Regions from separate parts of the Shewanella sp. MEBiC00475 genome, predicted to be linked through region 1. Evidence: predicted binding sites of a transcription regulator. Region 1 holds the regulator's gene; each other region holds the start of a gene.

Region 1 (10,539 bases):
AAAAATGATTGGTGTGCTGGTTGGATTAATAAGCAGCTTATTAGTATTTGCCGTTGTCTGCTTAGTGGCAATCAACGCTTCCGACAGAACAAAGTCTCCTAATACGTTATTAGTTGAAAGCTGGCTAAAGCAGCAACCTGTTGCATCGAGTGAAAACGGGGTTGAGTATGCTATGAAGATGCTGAGCACTATCGAGGGTGCTAAATCGAATCCACAAGAAACATCGCTCAGCTTTAGTACTCAACAAACTAAATTAATTCGCGACTTTAAAGAAGCTTGCCACTTAGCAGATTGGGAAACTTGCAATGAGTTTTTTAATCGTAATAGTGTAACAATTAACCGTGCTATTAATGCCCATCAAGCCAATATTGATAAATACAATATATTAGTCGCTATGCCTGATTGGCAAGAAAATGATCAGTCTTTAATCCCTCAAGATCAAATTCTCTGGTCTCAACTGTTTCAGTTAAGAGAGCTAAGTTTACTTGAAACGATGAATCGCTCGGGATCTATTGCCAGCAAAATAGGGGTTGATGCTGCAATAGCATTCCTAAACAAAGAAACGCATTTTTGGAATAATGTATATCACTCATCGGGATCGTTACTGGTTCATATGATTGTCAGTGGTGTACTGAAGGAGCAACTCCGCTTTGCGGGTACTTTAGCTCAAAGCAATAAAGAAGTGGTTAAAAATATCAGTGCTTGGCAATCCCCTTTCAGTTTAAATCAAAATGACTATGAACGTATATTTTCAGGTGAGTGGCTCTTTGGTCACAACGCCATGCAGCAAATGGTAATGGAAGCTCAACAAGATACAGCACCATTTTACGAGCAATGGTTAGCTAAAATGTTTATTAAACCCATTGATGATGATAACTTGCGGGCTGAATATTTCGTTAATATGGTTAAAGAACCTGTATCAACAGATGCATCGCTTATGCTTAAAAAACCAGAATATTGCAATAACGACAATAGCCTGCTGCAGTTATGGCAATTACGCTACAACCCAGTGGGTAAAATATTAAGCTGCTCTTATTATGAAACAGATCTTAAATTGCGCATCGTCAATATGAATAATGAAATAGAACAGCTACGCAGCAATTTAATGATGACTCAATAAATCTTAGTATCTCTGAGTTTGCAATGACAAGAATCAAATATGAAAAAAGAGCACATTGCGTTCTTTTTTATTCGATGTTTATGACTACGTTATAGATAATAAACTGCCAACTGCACACCTATTAACGAAAAAAAACCTGCTAATACATCATCAATCATAATACCAAAACCGCCATGTACTTTGGCATCAAGCCAACGTATTGGCCAAGGTTTAACTATGTCAAAAAAACGAAATAAAACAAAGCCAAGTACTAACCACATATAGCCTAGAGGCGCAGCTATCATAGTGATCATCAAACCAACCACTTCATCCCACACAATAGCGCCATGGTCGTGGACTCCCATATCTCTAGCCGCTTTACCACAAATATAAATCCCAACAAGCATACTAATACAGGTAATAATCAGGTAATTCGTAAGGCTTAACTGCTGCATCAATAGCACCAACGGAACGGCGGCTAAGGTACCAAAAGTACCCGGTGCTTTCGCCGCTTTGCCACTGCCAAAGCCTAATGCTAAAAAGTGAATAGGATTAGCTAAAGATAGCTTGTTGACAAATTTATCTTGGGTAAGTAGTTTCATAATGCTTCAATTAAAAATGTTCAAAACTGCGAGATATTGGAGAAAAAGCTTTACCGTCGTCTACGAATTTTAATTTATCTCCAGCACAAATTTGGCCAATTTTGACAAACTTGACGCCGGCATTAATTAACGCAGTATCAATCGCGCCACGTTGAGACTCAGGAACAGTGAAAAGTAACTCGTAGTCTTCACCACCAGTAAGTGCATAACTTAATGCTTCTTCTCGGCTTAGGTTAGCAGTTAACGACGCAGATAACGGCACTTGGTTGACATCAATAATCGCACCAACCGTAGAAGCACTTAACACATGGCCAATATCAGACATTAAACCATCTGATAAATCGATAGCACTCGTAGCTAATGTACGAAGAGCTTGACCAGCTAACACACGAGGAGTTGGATAATAATGGCGATTAATAAGGTATTCTTTATCTTCTGGATTAACTGTTTTAACCCCTCGGAGAATATCCAAGCCTAAAGCTGAATCCCCTAAAGTACCAGTAACATAAATCCAATCACCTATTTTGGCTCCGCAACGCGTTAAGGCTGTACCTTTCGGGACTTGGCCATTAATTGTAATACTGATGCTGCGAGGTCCACGGGTTGTATCACCGCCAATAAGAGCAATACTGTAATATTCTGCAATTTCAAACAGGCCTTCACTGAAGTGTGCTAACCAAGGCTGGTCCACATAGGGTAATGTCAGGGCTAACGTAAACCACGCGGGTTCAGCCCCCATAGCCGCCAGATCAGAAAGATTAACCGCTAACGATTTATACCCTAAAGCATGAGCCGGAATATCAGCTAAAAAATGGACATTTTCAACAAGGGTATCACAAGAAATAGCGATAGATTTATTGTCGGCTGGATTCACTAACGCACAGTCGTCGCCAATGCTTAACTCAACATCGCGCCTTTTTTGACCTTTATTGCGGAAGTAATGTTCGATGAGATCAAATTCTTTCACATTCAGTCTGGTACGGTAAACCGTCCACCTTAATTTTGAAACAATTAATAAGAATTGAAAACGGTATCCGAAGATACCGTTCTGGTGTTACTTATGTTTTACTAACTTATCAAGCATGCCGTTAACAAACTTATGACTATCTTCAGCACCAAAGGCTTTTGCTAACTCAATACCTTCGTTAATGGCCACTTTAAATGGCACATCTTTGCGGAAGGTTAACTCGTAAGTGGCCAAACGCACAATGGCTTTTTCTACTGGTGACACTTCTTCAAAATTACGGTCAAGATGTGGTTTTAACAACTCATCAATCTGCGCAGTTTTTGATGCTACACCCGTTAGCAATTCACGAAAATAAGCCACATCAACACCGTCAGTGTTTTGTTCTGTTAAAAACTCATGTTCTACATCAGCAACATTATTTTTACTTAACTGCCATGAATAAATGGCTTGAACGGCTAAACGGCGGGCCTTACGGCGCTCTGAAGGTTTCATACTTTTCCTACTATTTACAGCTGTTGTTCTAATTGTTGCAGTACATTAACCATTTCAAGCAAACTAAGGGCTGCTTCGCCACCTTTGTTACCTGCTTTAGTACCTGAACGTTCAATAGCTTGCTCAATGGTATCTGTAGTTAATACACCAAACGCAACAGGAAGATCATACTCTAATGCAACTTGTGCAAGACCTTTGTTACATTCACCAGCAACAAAATCAAAATGAGGTGTGCCGCCACGAATGACAGCGCCTAATGCTATGATTCCGTCAAACTTTCCACTTGCCGCAACACGTTTAGCGGCAAGGGGTAATTCAACTGCACCAGGTACTCGAACAACGGTAATGTTGTCGTCGCTGACCTGGCCGAAACGCTTTAATGTGTCTATTGCACCATCAAGCAGACTTTCAACTAAAAAACTATTGAATCGCGATATTACGATCGCCACTTTGGCATTTTTCGCTTCGATATTACCTTGAACTATGTTCATTCTATCTTACCTAAATTAGCTAAAGCACCCAGCTCGGGGCAAAAAGAGGCGCTATGATATCACAGCCATTAGCCCTGAGCTCTATGCAATTAATGAAATTGTTAAATTTACCATCAGCCAATATTATTCGGCGATATAATCGGTCACTTCCAAGCCAAAGCCTGACAATGAATGGTAACGTTTTGGTGAACTTAATAGGCGCATACTGGTCACACCTAAACTTGCCAAAATTTGCGATCCAACACCCACACGGCGTGATGTTCCCTGCCATTGAGCTGGCGCGGGTGATTGACCATTGTCCTCGGCTTCAAATGCTTTGACTTTAGCCAGTACATCACTGGTATGTTCGTCATTACCGAGTAACACTAAAACACCACCTTCAGACGCAATGAGCGCCATGGCTTTTTCTAATGGCCAACTACGCTTTTGGTCGCGTTCTGAATGCAGTAAATCATTAAAGGTATTCTGTAAATGTACCCGCACTAAACAATTTGGCTTCACTTCATCTTTAACTAAGGCATAGTGAAGTTGATTATCAATAGTGTCTCTAAATGTCACCATAGTAAATTCACCAAAACGGGTTGGCAATTTGCATTGAGCTTCACGCACAACAGTGGTTTCGTTAGTATTACGGTATTCAATTAGGTCTGCAATTGTGCCCATTTTAATGCCATGTTTCTCACTAAACTTGGCTAAATCTGGGTGACGAGCCATGGTGCCATCTTCATTTAAAATTTCAACAATCGCTGCGGAAGGTTCACATCCCGCTAAACGGGCTAAATCGCAACCCGCTTCTGTATGGCCTGCTCGCGTTAATACCCCACCCTCTTGTGCCATCAATGGGAATATATGGCCGGGTTGGACTAAGTCTGCTGCCTTAGCATCTTTAGCCACTGCAGCTTGTATCGTCACTGCACGATCATGGGCCGAAATCCCGGTTGTAACACCCGTTGCCGCCTCTATAGATACTGTAAAGTTGGTTGTAAACTGGGCATTATTGTTAGTAACCATTAAAGGTAAATTAAGTTGCTGACAACGTTCTTTGGTCAACGTTTGGCAAATTAATCCTCGGCCATAAGTTGCCATAAAGTTGATTGCTTCTGGCGTCACTTTTTCAGCGGCCATGATTAAATCACCTTCATTCTCTCTGTCTTCATCATCCATCAAGATAACCATTTTACCTTGACGAATATCTTCAATGATTTCTTCTATGCTATGTAACGCCATTGTCAGACCTTTATTAATTTAGTTATTGATTTAATCTTGAGGTATTAAATCTATTGGTAATATTTTTTTGTTTGGGCACAAATATTATTTACTGTGGTCGTTAACGCAAAAAACCTGACTTAGCGAGCAGTTCCATGGTCACACCAGATGTAGGCGGTGTATGCTCTGCTTGAGGCTGCATTAAACGTTCTAAATAACGAGCAATCAAATCGACTTCAATATTGACACTATCACCGACTTTTAGATCCACCAGCGTAGTTTCACCCGCAGTGTGAGGCACTATGGTTAACCTGAAACGTGCTCCATCAACTTCATTAACAGTTAAACTAACGCCATCAATTGTGATCGACCCTTTATGTGCGATATATCGTTGTAATGAAACTGGAGCCGCTAACCAAAATTCTATTGCCTTGCCTCGATAAGCACATTGCTCAACCTTAGCAATCCCATCAACATGGCCGCTGACCATATGTCCGCCCAACCTTGTGGTGGCTGACACCGCTTTTTCAAGATTTACCTTTTGGCCAACTTGATAATGACTGAAACCAGTTAATCCAACAGTTTCGGCCGAAATATCTGCAACATAGCCATCAGCTAATCGTTCAACTACGGTTAGACACACTCCGTTTGTGGCAATGCTGTCACCTAGCTTTACATCAGCCAAATCTAACTTACCACTGGCAACGGTTAAACGAATATCGTTACCTTTGCGATCAATTTTACGTAATGTACCAAGGGCTTCGATTATCCCAGTAAACATAATGACTCACTTTTTGCTTTTAAACTTTGCTGTTGCTCAGGTTTTAGGCCTCACAACTCGCACATTAATATGGTTGATTATATCTGAGGATATATCGCTTATCTTGTCCAACGTTGCGCTCATCAATTAAGTGCAATGCAGGAATTTTCTCCATTGCATTGTAATCAGGTAACTGCAACATGTTCCGTCCATGGCTGCCTAATAGTTTAGGCGCCTGATAAAGTACGATATCGTCGGCTAAGTTTTGAGCGACAAATGCCCCAGCTAAAGTGGCGCCCGCTTCAACCAATACAGCATTAGCATTTTCACCTAAATACATTAGCAAGGCTAATAACGGGATTCTACCTGACGAGTCACACTCTAATACTAAAAAAGACACATGCTCAGGAAATGTCGCTTTAACACTGTCTGCATAATGACGACCAGAAACTAACAATATCGGACTTTTAATCGCAAACAACTGTTGAGCTGCAGTTAATCTTGCTCGACTATCGAGCACCACTCTTAAAGGTTGGAATATTTCATCTTTGGTATGATGAGTGGTTAGTTCACCTAACGCTTCATAGCGAACATTTAAGCTAGGATCATCAACAAGAATGGTTTCAACACCGGTGATTAATGCGCAATGGCTAGCACGATACTTTTGTACATCTGCTCGTGCAGCTTCACCGGTAATCCACTTTGATACCCCATTAGATAACGCGGTTTTACCGTCTAAACTGGCGGCTATTTTAACCGTAACCCAAGGAACTCCTGTCTTCATCCGCTTCATAAAACCAAGGTTAAGGGCATAAGCTTGTTCTGTCAGTAATCCCACATCAACCTGAATATCTGCATCACGAAGCATGTTAATACCTCTGCCAGACACTTCTGGGTTAGCATCAGTAACAGCAACCACAACTCTAGCTACCTTGGCGTTTATCAAGCCTAAAGCGCAAGGTGGCGTGCGGCCATAATGACTACAAGGTTCAAGAGTGACATAAGCGGTCGCGCCTTCGGTAGAAAAGCCATTATCAAACGCCATTTGAAGAGCATTGACTTCGGCATGCCCTTGGCCTGCTCGTTGATGAAAACCTTCACCAATAATCTGTCCATCAGCAACAATCACACATCCCACACAAGGATTAGGCCGAGTGGTATAACGTCCCCGCTCTGCCAACATAATGGCACGGCTCATCATTTCAATATCGAAGCTAGACCAGTTAGGCATGGTAGGTATCTCTTTTTCGATGCCATGTTATTTACACGAGTGACATAGACACATCACACGATAAACATTGCTTTAATCAGTAATTATTTTTGCAGTTTAGCTATGGCTTCACCAAATTGAGACACATCTTCAAAGGCTCGGTACACAGACGCAAAGCGAATGTAGGCAACCTTATCAAGGCTCATTAACTGTTCCATCATTAGATTACCAATCATTTCAGAGTTAACTTCACGTTCGCCAGTGGCTCGCAATGTTGATTTGATTTTGGTGAGAGCTTGCTCTATTTCATCAATTGAGACTGGACGTTTTTCAACTGCCCGCAACATGCCTCCACGCAGCTTATCTTCATCAAAGGGTTGCCGAGTTCCGTCGCGTTTTATGACGCGAGGCATAACTAATTCAGCGCCTTCAAATGTAGTAAAACGTTCATGACATTCGGTACATTCCCGGCGGCGACGGACTTGGTGACCATCTGCCACTAAACGAGAATCTATAACTTTGGTATCGGTCGCGCTACAAAAAGGGCAATGCATTGAACCTCCTGCAGAAAAAACAAAATGGCCGCTAACAATTAGCGGCCATTAAAGTTTATCCTATTTGCGACACAAGGTTAACCTAAACCTGTATGCCTATCATCAATAGCGATTAACCATATACAGGGAATTTAGCACACAAGGCCAATACTTGGCCTTTAACGCGCTCAATAACTGCGGTATCAGATACATCATCTAAAATATCGCAAATCCAACCGGTTAATTCTTTTGCTTCAGCTTCTTTAAAGCCGCGACGAGTAATAGCCGGTGAACCAATGCGGATACCAGAAGTAACAAACGGTGAACGCGGATCGTTTGGCACTGAGTTTTTGTTAACAGTAATGTTTGCATTACCCAATGCGGCATCAGCTTCTTTACCTGTTAAATCACGGCCAATTAAGTCCACCAACATTAAATGGTTTTCTGTACCACCAGAGACGATTTTATAACCGCGAGCTAAAAATACTTCAACCATAGCTTTTGCATTTTTAACCACTTGTTGTTGATATACTTTAAACTCTGGCTCTAATGCCTCTTTAAATGCAACCGCTTTACCCGCGATAACATGCATTAACGGGCCGCCTTGGCCACCTGGGAATACTGCTGAGTTGAGTTTTTTGTATAACACTTCGTCATCGGCTGCAGAAATGATAATCCCGCCGCGTGGGCCAGCTAACGTTTTATGTGTTGTAGACGTAACTACATGGGCATGTGGGACTGGTGTTGGATAAACACCAGCAGCAATTAAGCCTGCAACGTGTGCCATATCGACAAATAAGTACGCACCAATTTTATCAGCGATTTCGCGCATTTTAGCCCAATCAACTATTCCTGAAAACGCTGAGAAACCGCCGATCATCATCTTAGGCTTATGCTCAATTGCTAAGCGTTCCATTTCGTCATAGTCAATTTTGCCAGACTCATCGATACCGTAAGGAATAATGTTATAAAGCTTGCCAGAGAAGTTAACTGGAGAACCGTGAGTTAAATGACCACCATGAGCCAAGTTCATCCCTAAAACGGTATCACCTGGTTGCAATAGCGCCATAAATACAGCGCTGTTTGCTTGTGAGCCTGAATGAGGCTGCACATTGGCGTAAGTTGCACCAAATAATTCTTTTGCACGTTCAATCGCTAATGTTTCAACCACATCAACGAATTCACACCCACCATAGTAACGCTTACCTGGATAACCTTCGGCATACTTGTTGGTTAACTGAGAACCTTGCGCTTCCATCACACGTGGACTGGTATAGTTTTCAGACGCGATCAATTCGATGTGTTCTTCTTGACGACAAGTTTCGTCTTCAATGGCTTTAAATAATTCTGGATCATAATCCGCAATATTCATCGCTTTCTTCAACATGGTAGCTCCAACATCATTATCTATATAGTAGGGTTGCGCGGTATTCTACCCTGCAACGATAATGATTTACAGTAGAAACAACATGAAATTCACTGTGTTCTTAATACAAAACGATTCATGTTTAAGCAACAAAGCGATCTAATTAAGGAGCTTGTTTAAGCTTAAAAACACCCAAAATTAAATCATACAATTGCCTGTTGAGTTCAGCTCATAATGCAGTAGAATTATCTTCATCTTTGTTGACAATTAGACAGTATCATTATGGCTCAATTTGTATACAGCATGCTTAGAGTGGGTAAGATTGTCCCGCCTAAAAAGCAAATATTAAAAGACATCTCTCTAAGTTTTTTTCCCGGTGCAAAAATTGGTGTACTCGGATTAAACGGTTCAGGTAAATCAACTCTACTGCGCATTATGGCGGGTATCGATACCGAAATAGAAGGTGAAGCAAGGCCGATGCCCGGTCTAAAAATAGGTTATTTACCGCAAGAACCTCGCTTAAACGAACAACAAACCGTTCGCGAAGCTGTTGAAGAGGCATTAAGCGAAGCCAAAAATGCATTAATACGTTTAGATGAAGTTTATACTGCTTATGCAGAGCCAGATGCAGACTTCGATGCCCTAGCTAAAGAGCAAGGTGAATTAGAAGCTATTATTCAATCTCAAGATGCCCATAACCTTGATCATATTCTTGAACGAGCGGCAAACGCATTACGTCTACCGGATTGGGATGAAAAAATTGCAGTGCTCTCAGGTGGTGAACGTCGACGTGTAGCCATTTGTCGCCTGTTACTTGAAAAACCAGAGATGCTGTTACTTGACGAACCAACCAACCATTTGGATGCTGAATCAGTGGCATGGTTAGAACACTTCTTACAAGAATATAACGGTACCGTAGTGGCCATTACCCATGACCGTTACTTCTTAGATAATGCCGCGGGTTGGATTTTAGAACTCGACCGTGGTGAAGGTATTCCATGGGAAGGTAATTACTCTTCATGGCTTGAGCAAAAAAATGCCCGTTTACAGCAAGAATCTTCAACTGAAAGTGCTCGTCAAAAAACCATTGCAAAAGAATTAGAATGGGTGCGCCAAGGCGCCAAAGGTCGTCAGTCTAAAGGCAAGGCCCGTATGGCTCGCTTTGAAGAATTGAACACTAATGATTATCAAAAGCGTAACGAAACCAATGAATTATTTATTCCACCAGGACCTCGCTTAGGCGACAAAGTCATTGAAGTGACTAATTTAACCAAGTCATATGGTGACCGCGTTCTGATTGACGATTTGACATTCACGGTTCCTAAGGGGGCTATCGTCGGCATTATTGGTGCTAATGGTGCAGGTAAATCAACCTTATTCAAAATGATCTCAGGCGAAGAACAACCAGACAGTGGCTCTATTTCTGTCGGTGATTCGGTTCAAATTGCATCAGTTGATCAGTTCCGTGACTCAATGAATGATAAAAATACCGTGTGGCAAGAGATTTCTGGCGGCCAAGATATTATGCGGATCAACAACACTGAAATTTCTAGCCGTGCTTACGTAGGCCGCTTTAACTTCCGTGGTGGCGATCAGCAAAAAATAATTGGTTCATTATCGGGTGGTGAGCGCAACCGAGTCCACTTAGCCAAATTATTACAAGCCGGTGGCAACGTATTATTACTCGACGAACCAACCAATGATCTGGATGTAGAAACACTGCGTGCACTAGAAGAAGCGTTATTAGAGTTTCCTGGTTGTGCAATGGTTATTTCCCATGACCGTTGGTTCCTAGACCGTATTGCGACCCACA
Region 2 (10,539 bases), 1.2 Mb from region 1:
AGTGAACTTTGTATTTTAGAGACCTATTGGGATCGACAGCCACACGAAGCGGGCGCCTATTGTGTTAACGCAACGTCGTTGTATTTCACCGCTATTGCCAATGGGAATAGCCGCATGTACCACAGTAAAGATATGCTAAAAATGATTAATGAAGCTGGGCTGTATGTTGATGAAGACATTGATAATATTGGTCTTGGTCATACCTTACTACGTTGTAAATTAAAGCCGTAAATCGGTATTAAACATGGATACTAAGTACTAAAAAAGCGAATGCTGTTTGGCATTCGCTTTTTTATATTCATTAACCCAAATTGCGGTAAGGTTGGCTTTTTAGATTAGCTGTGTTTTATGGCAAAGTTATTCATAAAATCAACCAGGGCTTGTACACCTTCAAGTGGCATCGCATTATAAATGCTGGCGCGCATACCACCCACAATGCGGTGACCTTTTAACGCGACTAAACCCGCCTGCTCCGCTTGCTTTAAAAACTCAACGTCTAAGCTATTGTCCACTAGTTGGAACGTCACGTTCATCCGTGAGCGATTATGTGGCGCTACGCCATTTTTATAAAATGGGTTACTGTCGATACACTCATACAATAACGCTGCTTTTTGTTGATTAACATCAGCCATCGTGCTCACGCCGCCATTAGCCTCTAACCACGCAAACACTTCTGAGGCTAAATACCATGCAAACGTGGGCGGTGTATTAAACATAGAGCCATGTTCAACCGCTACTCGATAATCCATTATTGATGATTGAGGTAGACTTGGAAGTGTTAGCATATCGTCACGTACAATGACAATCGACAAGCCTGATGGACCAATGTTCTTTTGCGCGCCGGCGTATATCAGTCCGTATTTACTGACATCAATGTGGTGCGACATAATAGTAGACGACAAATCCGCAACAATTGGCCATGGGCTATCTAATTCTTCGAAAATTTCAATACCATCGACGGTTTCGTTAGAACAATAATGCACATATCGATAATCTTTATCGATTGCAGTTAAATCAGGCAATATCACCTGATTAAGCCCATCGACTTGTTCAACAATATTGATGGTATCAATTTGGCTTTCACTTACTAATTTTTTTGCTTCAGTCACTGCAGCTGATGACCATTGACCACTCACCAAATAAAGAGCCTGGCCGTTATCACCCAAAAAGTTATTCACCACGTTCGAAAACTGGGCGCGACCACCACCGTGCATAAATAACACATGGTAATTGTCAGGAATATGCATCAACTTGCGCAGAGTCACTTCGGCTTGCTGAGTCATTGCAATAAATTCTTTGCTACGGTGGCTAATTTCCATTACGGAGACGCCTAGGCCATTCCAATCAATTAATTCCTGTTGTGCTTTTTGCATCACAGCTTGAGGTAACATCGCAGGTCCAGCACAGAAATTATAAATCGCACTCACAGACAACTCCTTGACTCAATTTTTATTCATCAGATAAGAGCATTAATACTAAGTATTTTAGTACCCTTTGAATAGGGGGCTATCCGTCTATTTTGATGAATATTTTTCCGTAAAATAAAACGAGCGCCATAAGGCGCTCGTTATTGAAGCAGTAAAGTTCGCCGTCAGGTTAATCCTGTTCGTCGTTCTCTACATCACTTTCCACATCAGAACCGGTCGATTCGGTTGACTCACCTTCAGCAACTTCGCCTTCGATGATATCAGCAGGCACAATCACATTGCCTTCTTCGTCTAACAACTCTTCAGTTTGAATTTCTTCAATACGCTGCAAGCCAACGACTTTCTCGTCTTCTGCGGTGCGGATGATAGTCACACCTTGAGTGTTACGACCAATAATAGATACACCTTCAGCAGGAGTACGAACTAACGTTCCTTTGTTACTGATCAACATTATTTCATCAAACTCGCCCACTTGTACAGCGCCGACTACAGGACCATTACGGTCGCTGACTTTAATCGATACCACACCTTTAGTGCCACGGCTCTTCGCTGGGTATTCGCTCAGTTCAGTACGCTTACCGTAACCATTTTCTGTTACGGTTAAAATCGCGCCATCACCTTTAGGAACAATCAGTGAAACTACTTTTTGACCATCTTCAAGCTTAATACCACGAACACCGGTTGCAGTACGGCCCATTGGACGTAAAGCAATGACTTCTTCACCAGTTTCTGCATCACGTTTCACTTCACCCGTTTCAGAGTCACGTGCTTTCTCGTTAAAGCGAACCACTTTACCTTCGTTAGAGAACAACATAATGTCGTCACTACCTTCGGTAATATCAACGCCGATTAACTGATCGCCGTCTTTTAAGTTCACCGCAATAATACCGTTTGCACGAGGATTACTGTAGGCAGTTAATGCTGTTTTCTTAACAGTACCGTGTGCTGTTGCCATAATGATAAATTTATCATCTGCGTATTCACGTACCGGTAGGATTGCAGTAATGTGCTCACCGTCAGAAAGTGGTAATAAGTTTACAATTGGACGACCACGAGCAGTACGACTTGCCAAAGGTAATTGATACACTTTTAGCCAGTACATCTTACCAAAGTCAGAGAAGCACAAGATGGTGTCATGGGTGTTTGCCACCAATAACTTTTCAACAAAGTCTTCATCTTTTACTTTAGTTGCCGCTTTGCCTTTACCACCACGACGCTGAGCTTGGTAGTCAGATAGCACTTGGTATTTTGCATAACCTAAGTGAGATAAAGTCACTACAACGTCTTCTTCATTGATTAAGTCTTCAAGACTCATGTCAATTTCGTTAGCGTTGATAATAGTGCGACGTTCATCACCGTATTGTTCAAGTATTTCTTCTAGTTCTTCTTTAATCACTTCCATCAAACGCGATGGAGTACGAAGAATGAATAACAAACCAGCAATCAGAACTAAAAGCTCTTCATATTCCGCTAAAATCTTATCATGTTCTAGACCGGTTAAACGGTGCAGACGTAATTCCAAAATAGCTTGTGCTTGTTGCTCGGTTAAATAGTACTGACCGTCACGGATACCGAACTCAGGCTCTAACCATTCAGGACGCGCTGCATCATCGCCAGCTTTTTCAAGCATGCCTTGCACATGACCTAACTCCCAACCTTGTGCCACTAACTTTGCTTTGGCTTCAGCTGGTGTAGGTGATGCTTTAATTAACGCAATAATCGGGTCGATGTTAGCCAGTGCAATGGCAAGTGCCTCAAGAACATGAGCACGTTCGCGAGCTTTACGTAATTCAAATACGGTACGGCGCGTGACCACTTCACGACGGTGAAGAATAAAACACTCAAGCATTTCTTTAAGGTTAAACAATTTAGGCTGACCGTTAGTCAATGCCACCATGTTGATACCAAAAGAACACTGCATTTGGGTTTGAGAATATAAGTTGTTTAGTACAACCTCACCCACTTCACCACGTTTGATTTCAATAACAATACGCATACCGTCTTTATCAGACTCGTCACGTAGGCCACTGATACCTTCTAATTTTTTATCTTTAACAAGCTCGGCAATTTTTTCAATCAAACGGGCTTTGTTAACTTGATATGGAATTTCATGAACGATAATACGTTCACGGCCATGATCATCAGTTTCGATATCAGCTTTTGAGCGCATGATTGCGCGGCCACGGCCAGTGTTATAAGCATCGATAATGCCTTTACGACCATTTATTGAAGCTGCAGTTGGGAAATCGGGACCAGGAATGTATTCCATTAACTGTTCAATTGACAAGCTTGGCTCATCGATTAACGCTAAACAGCCCTTCACCACTTCCGTTAAGTTATGTGGTGGGATATTGGTGGCCATACCGACCGCAATACCTGATGAACCGTTAATTAATAGATTCGGTACACGAGTTGGTAATACCGCAGGGATCATCTCGGTGCCATCGTAGTTAGGCACAAAATCCACAGTTTCTTTTTCAAGGTCGGCTAATAATGAATGCGCCAACTTTTGCATGCGAATTTCGGTATAACGCATCGCCGCAGCGGAGTCACCGTCGACCGAACCAAAGTTTCCTTGTCCGTCAACTAATGTGTAGCGTAACGAGAAAGGTTGCGCCATACGTACAATCGTATCGTATACAGCAGTATCACCATGCGGGTGATATTTACCAATTACGTCACCAACAACACGAGCAGATTTTTTATATGGTTTGTTCCAATCGTTTTTTAATTCGCTCATTGCGAACAATACTCGACGATGAACAGGTTTTAAACCGTCACGGACGTCAGGTAATGCACGACCTACAATTACACTCATAGCATAATCAAGGTAAGAATTCTTAAGTTCGTCTTCGATGTTAATTGGCGAAATAGATGATGCCAGATCAGTCATAAACTGCGCGTTCCTCTAAAGTGAGCTGACAATAAAACTTCCATATTATTATCTAGCTTAAAAACGTGATTTGGCATTCTAACACAGATATTTAATGTCGCCAGAGCAAAGACCTGCCAAATCCTCTCTCACTATTAAAAATTATAAAAAAGCTAATATTTTCAGCTGATTTAGTTTATTAATTAGCTAATATACGGCTATTTTTTAACAAAAATTAACCTCAATGAATTTAGGATGTAAACACTGATGAATGCAAAATAACAATTTAACACTCATAAATGGATATTTTATAAGCAAGTGTGAACAATGGTTGCCATTGTTCACTTTTATTCGTAAAGGTTATCGCTATAATAGCCGCCATAGATTTTAAAACAATTAGGTTACGTTATGTCACATGCTGAACAATCGACACCCAATGTTGATCCCCTCGAAATCGCAAAATTTGAAGCCATGGCACAAACATGGTGGGATCTCAATGGCGAGTTCAAGCCATTACACTTACTTAATCCACTGCGTTTAAACTACATTGACCAAACCGCTGATGGAATTTTTGATAAGAAAGTGCTTGATGTTGGCTGTGGTGGCGGCATTTTATCAGAAAGCATGGCGCGCTTAGGTGCACATGTTGATGGTATTGATATGGGGACTGAACCTCTTGAAATAGCAAAACTGCATGCTTTGGAGTCTGGCGTCACAGTCAATTACCTAAAAACGACAGCTGAAGCACACCGCGACACCCACCGCGAATATTACGATGTAGTGACTTGTATGGAAATGCTTGAACATGTACCCGAGCCACAATCGGTTATTCAGGCGTGTTGTGACATGGTTAAACCTAATGGCTTTGTGTTTTTCTCCACGATTAACCGTAATGTTATGTCTTACTTACAAACCATTATTGGCGCCGAATATTTATTAAAAATGTTACCCGTAGGCACCCATAATCACAGTAAGTTCATTCGCCCCTCTGAACTGATAGCATTAGTCGACAATACTGACTTACTGTGTAGAGATGCTTTAGGCATTACCTACAATCCTTTATCTGGGGTATTTAAGTACACTAAAAGTGTTGATGTAAACTATATGATCGCCACCCAGAAAATCAGCGACTAGCCAAGTGGTATCAATAATCGATTAAGCGCGATTATAAGCATTCGCTTAAACGATAGACGATTGATATCACTCGATGATATAACGCTGACGATAAGCACAATAGCGGTTCGTCAGTCACTTCCCTTCTGTATTGGTCACTTTATTGTGGCATTAAACATCTCATTTTAGGAACATCACAGTGCATAAAAATGATGTTAAAGGGGTCTTATTTGATCTTGACGGCACACTTGCTGACACAGCACCAGATTTGATACATGCGCTTAATTTGAGTTTGGATGATGCGGGTTTTAGCGCTCAGCCACTCGATAAAATGCGTCATGCAGCCTCTCACGGCAGTTTATTTTTGGTTAAAACGGCTATTCCGGATGCTGATGAAGCATTGCAAATCCGTATTCAACAAGGGTTACTACACCACTATGCCCGTATTAATGGCGATTACAGCCGCTTGTTTACAGATTTACCTGAACTGCTGACATTATTAGATCAGCAAGGTATCCCTTATGGAGTGGTGACCAATAAGCCTGCTCGTTTTGCTCGTCCTCTCATTGAAAAACTAAATTTAACTCATCAGCTTAAAGCAATCATTAGTGGTGACAGCACCCGTTATGCCAAACCACATACGGCACCAATGTTGTTAGCGGCGCAGCAAATAGCAACACCACCAGAACATATTTTGTATTTAGGTGACGCAGAGCGTGATTTAGTCGCTGCACATAATGCTAATATGCTTGGAGGTGTCGCGCTTTGGGGATATTTATCACCCCATGATACGCCCGATTTATGGCCATCAAGATGTCAATTTAAACACGGTGCATCGTTAAAACAATTTTTTGCAGAATAATGACATTCAGTGATGGGATATCAACAAATGAGTCTTTATGGTGAATCACCAATTATTGATTATGATCACGATCACTTGACGATCAAAAGTGGTAAAAGATCAATATAAAAATGAGCATAATTTATTGATCGCTGTTTATTGTAGCGATCGAATTTTTCTCATTTAACGGTTGAAAAAATATCACTTATCAAAAACTCGTTATAAATTTGGGCTCTAGGGTTAGCCGTCACTAACCCTGCGGTTTATCCTCAAGTTATCCACAACAAGTTAATGAAATTGTGGCTTGCAAAAAGGCTCAAACCTCATTATCTTGTATCTAAGATTTTAAATAGCACCATATCTTGTGTGTGGCTGACAATCAAAACACTACGCCTTTACATTATAAAGAACGTAGATGCTAACTAAATGTATTGGTATTTATACTATGTTGTGAATACATTAAGCTTGATTGTTTTAACATGGAATTGTTTTGTAACTGATTCGGATCGAATCCAGCAGCACGGCATCCAACAACAGATCACATGTTTTGATATAGAACCAAGGCCTCTCTTCAATGAATAGCAATATGACAGTCACTAAACGCAGTGGCGAACGTGAACCGATCGATTTAGATAAAATTCATCGCGTGATCACTTGGGCAGCCAAGGGATTAAAAAACGTCTCAGTATCTGAAGTAGAACTTCGATCTCACCTGCAGTTTTTTGACGGCATTCCGACTGAAGCCATTCATGAAACCATCATTAAAGCAGCGGCTGATTTGATCTCCCCAGAATCACCTGATTACCAATTTTTGGCAGCCCGTTTAGCGGTATTCCATTTACGTAAAAGAGCCTTTGGTCAATTTGAACCGCCTAAGTTATATGATCATGTCACCAAGTTGGTTGATATTGGTAAATATGACAAGCATATATTGGCTGACTACAGCCGCGAAGAACTAGACATTCTTGATACCTATATTGATCACTGGCGTGACATGAACTTCTCGTATGCAGCAGTAAAGCAACTTGAAGGTAAATACCTAGTACAAAATCGTGTGTCTCATGAAATATATGAAAGCGCACAGTTTTTGTACATTTTGGTAGCAGCATGTTTGTTTGCTCGATATCCGAAAGAAATCCGTCTGAAATACATTAAAGATTTCTACGATGCGACATCTTTATTTAAGATTTCTCTGCCTACGCCAATTATGGCAGGCGTACGTACACCTACCCGTCAGTTCAGTTCATGTGTATTAATTGAGTGTGATGACAGCTTAGATTCAATCAATGCAACCGCATCTTCTATCGTTAAATACGTGAGCCAACGCGCAGGTATTGGTATTAATGCTGGTCGTATTCGTGCCTTAGGCAGCCCTATTCGTGGCGGCGAAGCATTCCACACAGGTTGTTTACCCTTTTATAAATATTTCCAAACTGCGGTTAAGTCTTGCTCTCAAGGCGGCGTACGTGGTGGTGCAGCTACACTTTTCTATCCTTTATGGCATTTAGAAGTTGAATCGCTACTTGTATTGAAAAACAACCGTGGTGTTGACGATAACCGTGTACGTCATCTTGACTACGGTGTGCAGTTAAACAAATTAATGTACCAACGTTTGATTAAAGGTGAATACATTAGCCTATTCAGTCCATCAGACGTGCCTGGCCTTTACGATGCATTCTTTGAAGATCAAGTCGAATTTGAACGTTTATATCTTCAGTATGAGCAAGACAGCAGTGTCCGTAAAAAACAAATTAAAGCCGTTGAACTGTTTTCATTGATGATGCAAGAGCGTGCTTCTACTGGCCGTATTTATATTCAAAACGTAGATCATTGTAATACCCACAGTCCATTCGATTCAAAAGTGGCACCAATTAAGCAATCTAACTTGTGTTTAGAAATTGCCTTGCCGACTAAGCCACTGAATAACATCAATGATCCAGACGGTGAAATTGCGTTATGTACCTTGTCAGCACTTAACTTAGGTGCAATCCAAGATTTATCTGAGCTTGAGCCGTTAGCTGATTTAGCCGTACGTGCATTAGATAACTTACTTGATTACCAAGATTACCCAATTAAAGCAGCGCAAACGAGTTCAATGAATCGTCGTACCCTCGGTATTGGTGTCATTAACTTTGCTAATTACTTAGCCAAGAATGGTAAAAAGTACTCAGACGGTTCAGCTAATAACTTAACCCACAAAACCTTTGAAGCGATTCAGTTCTATTTGCTTAAAGCGTCAATGAACTTGGCAAAAGAGCAAGGCGCATGTCCGTTATTCCACGAGACAACGTACTCAAAGGGTATTTTACCCATCGACACCTACAAGCGCGATTTAGACAAAATTTGTGACGAACCATTGCACATGGATTGGGAAAGTTTACGTAGCGATATTAAACAATACGGTTTGCGTAACTCAACGCTTTCTGCATTAATGCCGTCTGAAACTTCATCGCAAATATCAAACGCGACTAATGGTATTGAGCCTCCACGTGGTTTAATCAGCGTAAAAGCTAGTAAAGACGGTCAACTAAAACAAGTAGTACCAGACTTTGATGTACTTAAAGACAAGTACGAATTACTTTGGAACATGCCTAATAATGATGGTTACATTCAACTTGTTGGTTTAATGCAGAAGTTTATTGACCAAGCAATATCAGCTAACACTAATTACGACCCAAGCCGTTTTGAAGGCGGTCGAGTGCCGATGCAGACATTGCTCAAAGATTTACTAAGCGTATACAAACTGGGCATTAAAACATTGTATTATCATAATACTCGCGACGGTGCCTCTGATCAGTTTGATGACATTATCGCTGTCGAAGAAGAAGACGATGGCTGCGGTGGCGGTGCGTGTAAGATCTAATCATCACTTTATCAATATTTAGCGGGGTCTTCCCCGCTTTTTGGAAAATGCGTTATCAGGACACCTAAATAATGGCTTACTCTACATTTTGTCAAACACCTAACGATTCAACCAAAGAACCTATGTTTTTCGGTCAATCGGTTAATGTGGCTCGCTACGATCAACAAAAATATGAAGTATTCGAAAAGTTGATTGAAAAGCAATTATCGTTTTTCTGGCGTCCAGAAGAAGTTGATGTCAGCCGTGACAAAATTGATTTCGGTGATTTACCTGATCACGAAAAACACATTTTCTTATCTAATCTTAAATACCAAACCTTACTCGATTCTATCCAAGGTCGTTCACCAAATGTGGCATTTTTGCCTTTGGTATCGCTGCCAGAATTAGAAACGTGGATTGAAACATGGTCGTTTTCTGAAACCATTCACTCACGTTCATATACTCATATCATTCGTAATATTGTTAACGACCCTTCTGTCGTATTTGACGATATTGTCCAGAATGAAGAAATATTAAAGCGTGCTGGTGATATTGCGGCTTATTATGATGACCTGATTAAACTCACCCAGATTAATAACCTCTTAGGTGAAGGTACTCACGTTATCGATGGTGAATCAATTACGGTTAACTCACGTATCCTAAAAAAATCACTCTATTTATGCATGATGTCAGTTAACGCCTTAGAAGCTATTCGTTTCTATGTCAGTTTTGCGTGTTCGTTTGCCTTTGCAGAGCGTCGTGTCATGGAAGGCAACGCTAAAATTATTCGTTTAATTGCCCGTGACGAAGCATTACACCTTAACAGTACTCAACACATATTAAGCCTAATGCAAGGCGGTAAAGACGATCCAGAAATGGGCGAAATTGCTGCTGAGTGTAAACAAGAAGCGTATGACTTATTCGTCAAAGCAGCAGAGCAAGAAAAAGAATGGGCTAAATACTTATTCAAAGACGGTTCAATGATAGGCTTAAATGAACAAATTCTATGTCAGTATGTTGAATTTATTACGAACCAACGGATGAAGTCGGTACATTTACCACAACCGTATCCAGATCAATCAAACCCGTTACCGTGGATGAAGAATTGGTTAGAAAGTGATGCTGTGCAAGTTGCCCCACAAGAAGTAGAAGTGTCATCTTATCTTGTTGGTCAAATTGACTCTTCTGTTGATGGCGATGAGTTTTTAGATTTTGACCTATAAAAAGTTTTTCAAAAAAGCGCCTATTATAAGCTTGAAAGGACAGCCGGTTATTTTGTTTGACGGCCAACATTCAAGTTTATTAGAAGCGCTTGAATCGAAAAAAGTAAAAGTATTTTCAGAGTGTCGTAATGGATTTTGCGGTGCTTGTAAAACCACAGTCATATCTGGAGAAGTAAACTATTTTTGCGAGCCTCTTGCAGAACTTAAAGCCGACCAGTGTC
Region 3 (10,539 bases), 1.6 Mb from region 1:
GGTGTGACTCAAGCCGGTAACAATTATGGTATTGGCGATAATTTAGTGATCCGAGGATTAGGCGCTAACTATACCTATGACGGCATGTACGGCGGCGCAGGCCTTGGCAACACTTTTAACCCAACACGCTCGTTAACTAATGTTAACTCAGTCGAAGTATTAAAAGGCCCTGCAACGGGCTTATACGGCATGGGGAGCGCCGGCGGCGTAATTAACTTAATTGAGAAAAAACCTGAGTTTGACAGCCAACACGTTTTTGAAGCCGAAGTGGGACAATGGGATACTTATTCATTAATGGCCGACAGCACGGGCGGGATCACTGATGATATAGCCTATCGTGTAGTAGCTAAAAGCGCGCGCAGTGATGGCTACCGCAATTTGGGTACCGACAGAGATGAAGTATATGCCTCAATGAAGTTTGTATTAGACGATAACCAAAATCTGATGCTATCTGCCGCTTACATTAACGATGCGATCCCCGTTGACTCTATTGGCCACCCTATCCGTATTTACAATGCAGAGTCAGCAGATGGTAAAACAGCAGGAGAAGTTAATTGGCAAGATCTCGTCAATGACCCTACTGGCAATGGTGTACAACTCACCGATGCACAGCGCCAACAACTTGCAGACTCACTAGATGCCAGTGATGGGCAAACACCTTATGCATTTGGCCATAATGGTTTAATTTCACCAATGGCAAAAGACAATGAAGGTGAAGAGCTTCGCTTTAAGCTAACTCATAATATTTACCTTACCGACAACCTCTTCTTAAACCAGCAGTTACAATACCGTAATTATGAAACTAGCTTTGCTCGTCAAACAGGAGCTTATAACTACGTATATTCGGAACGTAACGGTGTGATTAACCAAAATCCACGAGCACCACTTGTTGAGAACGATGTGCTGTATCCTTATGCCGCTCGACGTCAGGAATACCGTAAAGTCTCAGCTGATGAAAAGTCATGGCAGTACTTTGCTGATTTACGCTACGACTTTGATATAAGTAACATTGAAAACGAATTATTGATCAATGCAAACTTTGAAGATCGCGATATTAGCTTTAAACAATATTCGATTTGGGATGCTGACTATACGCTGAAAGATAGCAATGGTGATGTGTCTTATCAAGGTACCCTGCCCTACATTTATGACATCCGTAATCCTAATTGGGCCGATGGTGAATTTGAAGATTACGACCCATTACTCACCAGCAACTATAACAAGTCTGTTACTGCATGGGATTAGGAGTGCAGCATGTTGGTTACTTGGGAGCAGGTTTCACCAGCCGTATTGGCGTAGCCTTTAACGAAATAAAGCAAAGTTATGAACACTTAGGCGTTGATTCTCGTTACAGCAGCAGTTTAGCTGCACCACAACCAGAAGCAGATACCACTGATAACGGCATAACTTACAATTTAGGCCTAACCTATATGCCTACTGACGATATCTCTATTTTCGTTAACCACTCTAAAGGCCGTACGGCATACAGTGTGTTAGGTGATGTAACAGGTAATGAAGCTGACCGTGAAGATTCGCAATCAATTAGCAATGATTTAGGTATTCGTGTCAAAGCGTTTGATGATCAACTATTAACATCATTGGTGTTCTTTAAATCATCACGGACTAATATTGCTTATGCGAATCCAGATTATGACAGTAGCGCGGTCACGCCTGACATTGACCCGTACTTTTATGATGGTAGCGAAGACACCAAAGGGGTTGAGTTAGACCTTAATGCCTACCTAAGTGAACAATGGAAAGTGAATCTTAACGCGGTATACCAAGATGCTAGAGACAACCAAAACCCAAATAGCAGCAGCTATGGTCAACACCAAAAAGGCGTTCCTTATGTTACTGCAAGTGCTTGGGTGACTTATGCTGCAGAATTGGGATTACCAGCGCCGGTATCGATTAGTCTTGGTGCCGAGCATGTCGGTGAACGCAGCACTAACTCTAGCTCATTCGGTATTCCCGACGGTTATGTGCCTGGTTATACCGTGGTCGACACAGCCATTAGTTATGATGTTGAACGTTATAAAATTCAGCTGAATATTAATAACTTATTTAACAAGTCATACTACGAAAAAGCAATGTTTTTGGGTGGTCTACCCGGCGAAGAGCGTAATGCAAAGTTAACCGTAACGTATCGTATTTAAGAACGTGACAATTAGGTAATAAAAAGCACTGTCTTTGACAGTGCTTTTTTATGCCAATCTAAGACTGACCCGAACGTTTAATAAAACCCTATTAACTAGGATCGTCATGATTAAAGCGATGAATCACCTGATTGCTGCTTCCGCGCCACAATAGCGCGGGGTCAGCTTTATCTTGTTCAAACTTACCGTCAATCATCACATCAACTAAGTTGATTATATTTTGCTGTGCGACACTAAGATCGGCCAATTGATAACCGGTCCACAGCCAAATGTCCTTACCAGGGCATTCATTCTTTACTCGCGTAACCAGTTTTAATATAGCATCGAGATTAGCGGGATGCAGTGGATCGCCACCACTTAACGATAAGCCTCGGCGATAAATACGCCTGTCGGTTAGATCCTTAATGATTTGATCTTCTAACGCTTGGCTAAATTCATGCCCAGCATCCACATGCCAAGTGCTTTGGTTATAACATCCCTTACAAGCATGCTCGCACCCACTGACAAATAACGTGCAGCGGGTGCCCTCACCGTTGATCACATCAATACTATGATAAGCACTGTAATACATTATAAATGCTTCACTCTGCGTTTGACTTCTTCTTGCTTGCCAAAGTTGAATGGTCTTGCATCTGGGCTGCCCAGATAACCACACACTCGACGAATAACAGATACTCGGCTAGGCTCATGGTTACCACATTTAGGGCACACAAACCCCTTACTTGTACAATTGAACTCACCAATGTAACCACAATCATAACACTCATCAATAGGCGTGTTAGTGCCATAATATGGCACTCGGCTGTAGCTATAATCCCAAACGTTTTCAAGCGCTTCTATATTATTTTGCATGTTAGGGTATTCGCCGTAGCAAATAAATCCACCATTGGCTATAGCTGGATATGGTTGTTCAAAATCAATTTTGTCATAAGGGTTTACACTTTTTTCAACATCAAGATGAAAACTATTGGTGTAATAACCTTTGTCTGTTACCCCTGCCACTACACCAAATTGCGCGGTATCAATCTGACAAAAACGACTGCATAAATTTTCACTTGGCGTACTGTATAAACTAAAGCCATAACCTGTTTCTTGCTTCCAAGATTCAGTCGCTTGCTTTAAATGATTAATGATAGCGACAGCTTTTTCACGTAATTCTATGTTATCAAACACATGCTTTTCATTGCCATACAAAGCATTTATGGTCTCATGCAGGCCGATAAAGCCTAATGAAATTGATGCTCGACCATTTTTGAAGATTTCACTAACATCATCATCAGCATTTAAACGCACGCCACAAGCACCTTCCATATACAAAATAGGTGCAACACGGGCTTTGACTCCCGCTAAACGTGCAATGCGAGTATCTAATGCTTTACGAGCGATTAACAAACGCTCATCGAGTAATTGATAAAAACGCTTTTCATCCTTACCCGCTTCTAAAGCAATACGCGGTAAATTGAGGCTTACAACACCTAAATTATTACGACCTTCGTGCACCAATTGACCATCCTCTTCATAAGTACCTAAAAAGGATCGACAACCCATTGGGGTTTTAAATGAACCAGTGACTTCTACTACTTGGTCATAATTTAAAATATCAGGGTACATGCGCATAGTTGAACAAGTTAACGCCAGCTTTTTAATATCATAATTAGCGTCTGTTGCTTTATGATTAACACCGTCTTTAATGGCAAAGACCAATTTAGGAAATACTGCGGTTTTACGGTTTTTGCCTAGGCCAGCCATACGTACAGTTAGCATTGATTTTTGAATTAAGCGACACTCCCATGACACACCTAACCCAAAACCGAAAGTAACAAACGGTGTTTGGCCATTAGCGGTATGCAAGGTGTTGACTTCATATTCAAGTGACTGGAATGCGTCATGACATTCTTTTTCAGTTTGCGTCATCGCATAACCTTCTACGTCAGCCACTTGCCATTTTTTTGCCACTACAAGATGTTTTTGATAGCTGATTTGTACAAACTCAGCTAACACTTCATCAATACGGTTAATCGTTGTGCCACCATAAATATGGCTGGCCACCTGGGCAATAATTTGTGCCGTAACCGCCGTTGCGGTAGAAATAGATTTTGGCGGCTCAATTTCAGCATTACCCATTTTAAAGCCATGGGTTAACATGCCAGCCAAATCGATTAACATGCAGTTAAACATTGGGAAAAACGGTGCGTAATCTAAGTCGTGATAATGAATTTCACCCTTTTCATGTGCTTCGACAACATCTTTAGGTAACAAATGAGTTTTAGCATAATGCTTAGCAACAATACCAGCGAGAAGATCACGTTGAGTTGGAATAACTTTGGCGTCTTTATTGGCATTTTCATTTAAAATTGAGTTGTCTGATTGCTCAACTAAGCCTCGAATCGCACAATTTAATTTACTTTGTGCTTCACGGTGTTTGTCTCTGTCATGACGGTATTCTATGTAATGACGTGCTACCGATTTAAAAGGCCCCGACATCAGTAAATTTTCAACGGCTTCTTGTAGTTCGAGAATATCCACTTCAGTTTTCGCAGCCATTTGCTGTTCAACCGTTTGTGCTAACTGCAATGCATATTGGTCATCGGCTTGACCCGCAGAGTCCATAGCGGCCACCACAGCTTCTTTAATACGACATCCATCAAATGCAGTATGACATCCATCTCTTTTCACTACAACTAGCATACGGCCATCCTCGAAAGCACTACATATAGCACTTAAATTCAACATAAACACAAGATAGAGGGTATTAGACACGCTAATCAGGAGTGTTACTTTGATCCAGATCATAATTGTCGGCAGTACTTATGTTGAAAAAACCTTGCTGTTAGCCATAAATAATGTAGGGATTTACAGAGAACAAATACCACAGAAGAATTTAAAATTGTTTAACGAAATAGGATGTTTTTAGCTATAAAGCCTGTCATGTCCAAACGTCACTAGTGTGTTAGCCTACGACCATATTAATCACTATTAATGGATAATGACCCATTGATATCGACTAACTTATTTATTACTAATAGCGGTTTTATCGATAGACGCAAAGGTTAAGAAGAAAAAAGAAGTTAACTAGGAAAGTCATAATCAATGCAATTCTCGGCACCGATATGCCTATAGAGAAAAGATAGATAAGTTGCCCGACAGTAAGACTCAAGATGTTAATAATCTAAGACAATGATGTACATTAAATAATAGACTCTATGTATAACAGGCCTAATACATTAATAAAGCAGCATGTACACCAAGAGGCAGTGCCACGCATAGACATGCAAGCACTACCAGAATTGGAGACCGCTATTTGTTATTTAATGTCGCTTTAAGTAAATGTTGAATATCCATTACAGCTTGTTCACCGGCAATAATGGCTTCTTTGGCACGGTGAAACTCCATAGTGCCAATATCACCGACATCAGGAACAATACAAATATCAGGTGGCTCGCCCATTAAACGTGAGCGTTTATGGCGTTGCTCTAAAATATCCATTGATTGCGACATAACAGCCAACATACCTGGATGGGATTTTGAACTGCCAAGAGCAAACTTATCAGATAAGCCATTCATGTAATCTTTGCCTTTACCCCATAAATCCATAAAGCCAGATTCAAGCTCGCGCTTTTCATCGATAGGCTCAGACTTAGTGGCTTTTCGGCTTTTTACTTGCTCTGGAATTAAGTGCATTTGCCCACGACGATGACCATTTAAATCCACCGCAATAACGATATCGACTCCCATAGAACGCGCTAATGACACTGGCACAGGGTTAACTACGGCACCATCAACTACCCAGCGGTTTCCTTGCTGAACAGGCGGCAAAAAACCCGGCATTGAACACGAGGCTCGAACCGCATGGCGTAAGTCACCTTCTTTAAACCAAATTTCTTGACCAGAATATAAATCTGTTGCCACTGCGGCAAAGGGACGCTTCAGTTGTTCAATGTTAAGATCACCAATGCGATTAGCCAACACATCAAATACTTTTTCGCCACTGATTAAACCGCCTTTACGCCACCCTAAATCCATTAACCCGAGCACATCCCAACTCGAAAAGCCGCTCACCCAAGTTTCAAGTTCTGCCAAATGATTATTTGAATAAGCTGCACCGACTAAAGCTCCAACAGAACAACCAGCAATTTTATCAGGATAAATATCTAATTTTGCTAAACCATTTAACACCCCAATGTGGGCCCAACCTTTCGCCGCTCCACTGCCTAGCGCTAATCCCACGGTGAGCTTTGTCATCTTAATTCCTTTCATGCTCGATATATTAACTCTTTACAATATTATTTGGTTCAATAAACCACTAGTGATGCCAAGCAAAGACAAAAATGTAAAGCTAAAAAATAGCATAACTAAAGCGACTCTTGTTGGCTATAGCAAGGTGAAACCGTTATAATCCTTGGCTAGCATTTTTTAGGGGATTTACCTTTGCAATTTACCGATTTTTCGTTGGACAAGCGCCTGCTTGACAGTTTAAAGCACCTTGGCATAACTACGCCTACCGATGTTCAAGCGCAGGCACTGCCCATTGCCTTATCAGGTAAAGACTTAATGGCATCTTCTAAAACGGGATCGGGTAAAACCTTAGCGTTTTTATTGCCTGCTATGCAACGGGTAATATCCACCAGAGCATTGTCGAAAAAAGATCCTCGGGTACTTATATTATTACCGACTCGTGAATTAGCCCAGCAAGTTTATGGCCAATTACGTTTATTAGTCGCCAATACCCAATATAAAGCCATTAGTGTACTAGGCGGTGAGAACTTTAACGACCAAGCTAAAGCCTTGTCTAGAGACCCACACTTTATTGTCGCCACCCCAGGACGTATTGCAGATCACTTACAACAACGTCATTTATATTTAAACGGCTTAGAGTTATTGGTTCTTGACGAAGCTGACCGCATGCTCGATTTAGGCTTTGCACCACAATTAAAAGCCATTAACGATGCCGCAGATCATAAACGTCGTCAAACACTGATGTTTTCGGCCACATTAGATCATGACAGCATTGGCGACATTGCAGCAACCTTGCTCAAAACGCCCAATCATGTGTCTATAGGCGAATCTTACACCGAGCATAAAGACATTGAGCAACGAATTATTTTGGTTGATCATTTAGACCATAAACAAGCCTTGCTAAAACACATTTTAACGCAAGAACAACACAAGCAAGTCATTGTGTTTACTGCCACTCGCTCTGACACCGACAGAATTGCAACATTATTGGCCGCAGAAGGTTTTGTCACCTCAGCACTCAGTGGCGACTTAAAACAATCGGCCCGTAACCAGATTATGGACCAATTTGCTCGTGGCCAATCGCAAATACTTGTGACGACAGATGTGGCATCACGCGGCCTCGATTTAGTTAACGTATCGTTAGTGATTAACTTTGATATGCCAAAGTTTGCCGAAGAATATGTACACCGTATAGGTCGAACAGGTCGTGCAGGTGCCAAAGGCGACGCAGTATCATTTGTAGGCCCTAAAGATTGGGACAGCTTTAAAAAAGTGCAATTATTTTTACGTAAAAACTTTGAGCCTACTGTTATTGAGGGCTTAAGAGCTAAATTTAGCGGTCTAAAAGATAAGCCTCAAGCAAGCAAAGCGGGTACGAGTGCAAAAGCTGCTGTCATCAGCAAAAGAGTTAGTGCGCCTAAAAAACCTAAAGCTGCACCAAAGAGTGATAAACGCTTTATTACTGGCGTTGATGTCGGCGACGCGCCAGTACGTCGTAAAGTCAAACCGATTCAAATTATTGAAGACGATAGCACAGTAGAAGATTAACTCGCACTCAAACAACGATAACCAAATAATGAATGTAGGGTAATCCATTGCCTTACAACAAATGAACGATAACGAGCATGCCAATGGCACTCTCGAATGAATAAACCAGTAAGGATTAACATGAAAATTTGTGGTGTTGAATTAAAAGGCGGTGAAGCCATTATTTGTTTACTGACCTATGAAGGTGAAACATTTAATGTACCAGCATGTCGTAAAGTGTCATTCAGTATTTCACAATCGGCAACGACTGAATCAATTCGCGAATTCAACTTTGCGTTTCAAAAACTCATGACCGATTATAAGGTCGATGAAATTGCGATTATTGAACGTGAACAAAAAGGTAAATTTGCTGGCAGTGCTACCAGCTTTAAACTTGAAGCAGCAATTCAATTAAGTGATATTCCTGTATCACTTATTTCTCCTGTGATCATCAAAGAGCAATTAAAGCGTAACCCGCCACAAGTTGACTTTGATTCATTGGATCTAAAACGCGTCCAACTTAATGCTTTTGACGTTGCTTATGTTCAGCATAATCGACTCATCTTCGGTAAAGTGTAACTTACTGCCAATGTTCTTATTGGCATTACCGATATCCATACAGATATCGGTAATGCCAACATAAATCAGTTAATCTATGTCAGACACTAAAGCTAAAGCTCCTAAAGCACCTCCTAAAATGCCGATTAAGTCGGCAAGCCAAACATTAAAACCTAAAACCGACATAAGTCAGTTAATCACCAGTGCCGACATAAAAAAAAGGCAGAGTGAACAAAGCGCGTTACGTTATTTGAGTGGTTATCAGCCAGATATTGTAGATAAAATTAGCCAATTAGTGGATACCAAAACATTAGGCGCCCACTTTTTAACCCGTTACCCAAAAATGCACGACATTCGTACCGACAAAGCCTTATACGATATGGCCATTGAATTAAAAAACACCTATATGCGTCAATCTGACCCATTAGCCAAAGTGATTTTTGATGACAAAATTAACTTAAGCCATCATGCCTTAGGTTTACATTCTTATGTTAATCGACGTCAAGGCAATAAAGTCAAAGCTAAAAATGAAATTAGGATTTCATCTCGCTTAAAGCACATCCCATTTGAACTCCTGCAAATGGTGGTCGTACACGAACTGGCTCACCTGCGCGAAAAAGATCACAACAAACCATTTTATCAACTGTGCACCTTTATGCTGGCAGATTATCACCAGTTAGAATTTGATATGCGAGTTTGGTTAGTTGCAGAAGAAGTCGGCCAGTCGCCCTACGCGAAATAAATTATACAGTTTGGACCCGCCAAGGTGGATTTAAACGGTTATCACCCGCCCAATACAGTTTGAGCTTATTGCCGCTGGGATCGAATAACACCGCTTCACGCCACAAATAAGTTTCATCTGTCGGCATTTGGCTAAATACTATGTCTTTCTCTAGTAATTCATTCACCCACTCATCAAGTTTAGGATGTTCAAAGTAAATCACCGCGCCATGAGTCATAGGCTCAGACTCTAATGACAGCGAAAAAGAGCTCTCACCCATTGGGCATTCAAAACGAGCGTAATGCGGCGTATCCACGATTAAGGTAAAGCCTAAAATTTGATAAAAGCTAACGGCCTTATTCATATTCGACACAGGTAATGTCACTTGATTGAGGTTCATAATATCCTTTCAATATCGTCAACAAGAGCACGAAATTATCACAAATGCTGTTTCATCATAACGTAACGCTCAGGGCTACCTGTAAATTTAGGCACAGTGCCAATGATAGTAAAACCCACTTTTGGGTGAAATTGCGGTGCTTGAAAATCTAACGTATCAAGTTGCGTAATCAGGCAACCGTGCTTAATCGCTTCGACTTCGGCAATTTTCATTAATTCTTGACCTAATCCCTTACCCCGATATAAATCATCAACCCAAACCACATTGATAAGAAAGTTATTATAAATGGTACGACCTGCTACATCTCCGATGATTTCACCCTTATCATTACGCGCAACGATGGTGAGTGGCTCAGTGGTTTTATCACCTAAATGTTCAACGTTAAATTGACGTAAACCAGTAGTGAGCAAAGCCAATCATTATATACGTTTTGAACAATATAAAATCTTTTCACAAATAAAGCATAACCAATTGTAAATTAATACATTTAAGTGAGTTAGCGGGGATAAATCCAATTGTATTGTCTGTGTCGTACTTGTGACAATAGACATATATGATAATCAAATAAAAATATATAATGTTCCAAACTCATTAGACAATTGGAGTCAAAATGAAACAGAATAAAGATAAATTAGTAAGAAGTGTTATTAACATCAGCTCAAGTAAAATGGGCGTTGGTGATGACGACTTAGGTGATATTCTAATGCAGTCATTTATTAACTCTCTTATTCAATTAGACCCATTACCTTCCACCATTATCTTATATAACTCTGGTGTTCTATTATGCACCAACGATTCTGCAGTTTTAGAGTCTCTTAACGCCTTAGAAGCTAAAGGGGTTAATATTTTGTTATGTGGAACATGTGCTGATTTTTATAATATAAAAGATAAGATTGGTGCTGGCACAATTTCTAACATGTATACCATTGTAGAAACCTTAA

Evidence for each region. The regulator NrdR, encoded in region 1, represses ribonucleotide reductase genes. The targets are predictions, from matches to a motif close to AAACACNANATNTNGTGTTT.
Region 2: nrdA (class 1a ribonucleoside-diphosphate reductase subunit alpha) is a predicted target of NrdR. The motif match lies at 6,604-6,623, and genes of this name have one in related genera.
Region 3: nrdD (anaerobic ribonucleoside-triphosphate reductase) is a predicted target of NrdR. The motif match lies at 4,890-4,909, and genes of this name have one in related genera.

The regions. Positions count from the first base shown of each region.
Region 1 covers NZ_CP039928.1:3,487,308-3,497,846, reverse strand. Annotated here, with positions in the region: gene FCN25_RS15620 (hypothetical protein) at 1-1,120, shown strand, start outside; gene FCN25_RS15615 (phosphatidylglycerophosphatase A) at 1,210-1,701, opposite strand; gene thiL (thiamine-phosphate kinase) at 1,712-2,668, opposite strand; gene nusB (transcription antitermination factor NusB) at 2,756-3,160, opposite strand; gene ribE (6,7-dimethyl-8-ribityllumazine synthase) at 3,175-3,651, opposite strand; gene ribBA (bifunctional 3,4-dihydroxy-2-butanone-4-phosphate synthase/GTP cyclohydrolase II) at 3,775-4,878, opposite strand; gene FCN25_RS15590 (riboflavin synthase) at 4,979-5,638, opposite strand; gene ribD (bifunctional diaminohydroxyphosphoribosylaminopyrimidine deaminase/5-amino-6-(5-phosphoribosylamino)uracil reductase RibD) at 5,703-6,848, opposite strand; gene nrdR (transcriptional regulator NrdR) at 6,932-7,381, opposite strand; gene glyA (serine hydroxymethyltransferase) at 7,494-8,747, opposite strand; gene ettA (energy-dependent translational throttle protein EttA) at 9,009-10,539, shown strand, end outside.
Region 2 covers NZ_CP039928.1:4,685,550-4,696,088, forward strand. Annotated here, with positions in the region: gene FCN25_RS20710 (methyltransferase) at 1-231, shown strand, start outside; gene serC (3-phosphoserine/phosphohydroxythreonine transaminase) at 336-1,427, opposite strand; gene gyrA (DNA gyrase subunit A) at 1,597-4,320, opposite strand; gene ubiG (bifunctional 2-polyprenyl-6-hydroxyphenol methylase/3-demethylubiquinol 3-O-methyltransferase UbiG) at 4,708-5,433, shown strand; gene FCN25_RS20730 (HAD family hydrolase) at 5,612-6,274, shown strand; gene nrdA (class 1a ribonucleoside-diphosphate reductase subunit alpha) at 6,828-9,116, shown strand; gene nrdB (class Ia ribonucleoside-diphosphate reductase subunit beta) at 9,188-10,318, shown strand; gene yfaE (class I ribonucleotide reductase maintenance protein YfaE) at 10,308-10,539, shown strand, end outside.
Region 3 covers NZ_CP039928.1:340,192-350,730, forward strand. Annotated here, with positions in the region: partial or broken gene FCN25_RS01505 (TonB-dependent receptor) at 1-2,156, shown strand, start outside; gene nrdG (anaerobic ribonucleoside-triphosphate reductase-activating protein) at 2,248-2,727, opposite strand; gene nrdD (anaerobic ribonucleoside-triphosphate reductase) at 2,727-4,844, opposite strand; gene rssA (patatin-like phospholipase RssA) at 5,454-6,398, opposite strand; gene FCN25_RS01525 (DEAD/DEAH box helicase) at 6,585-7,940, shown strand; gene FCN25_RS01530 (DUF3010 family protein) at 8,061-8,498, shown strand; gene FCN25_RS01535 (YgjP-like metallopeptidase domain-containing protein) at 8,617-9,219, shown strand; gene FCN25_RS01540 (VOC family protein) at 9,221-9,598, opposite strand; gene FCN25_RS01545 (GNAT family N-acetyltransferase) at 9,637-10,014, opposite strand; gene yedF (sulfurtransferase-like selenium metabolism protein YedF) at 10,209-10,539, shown strand, end outside.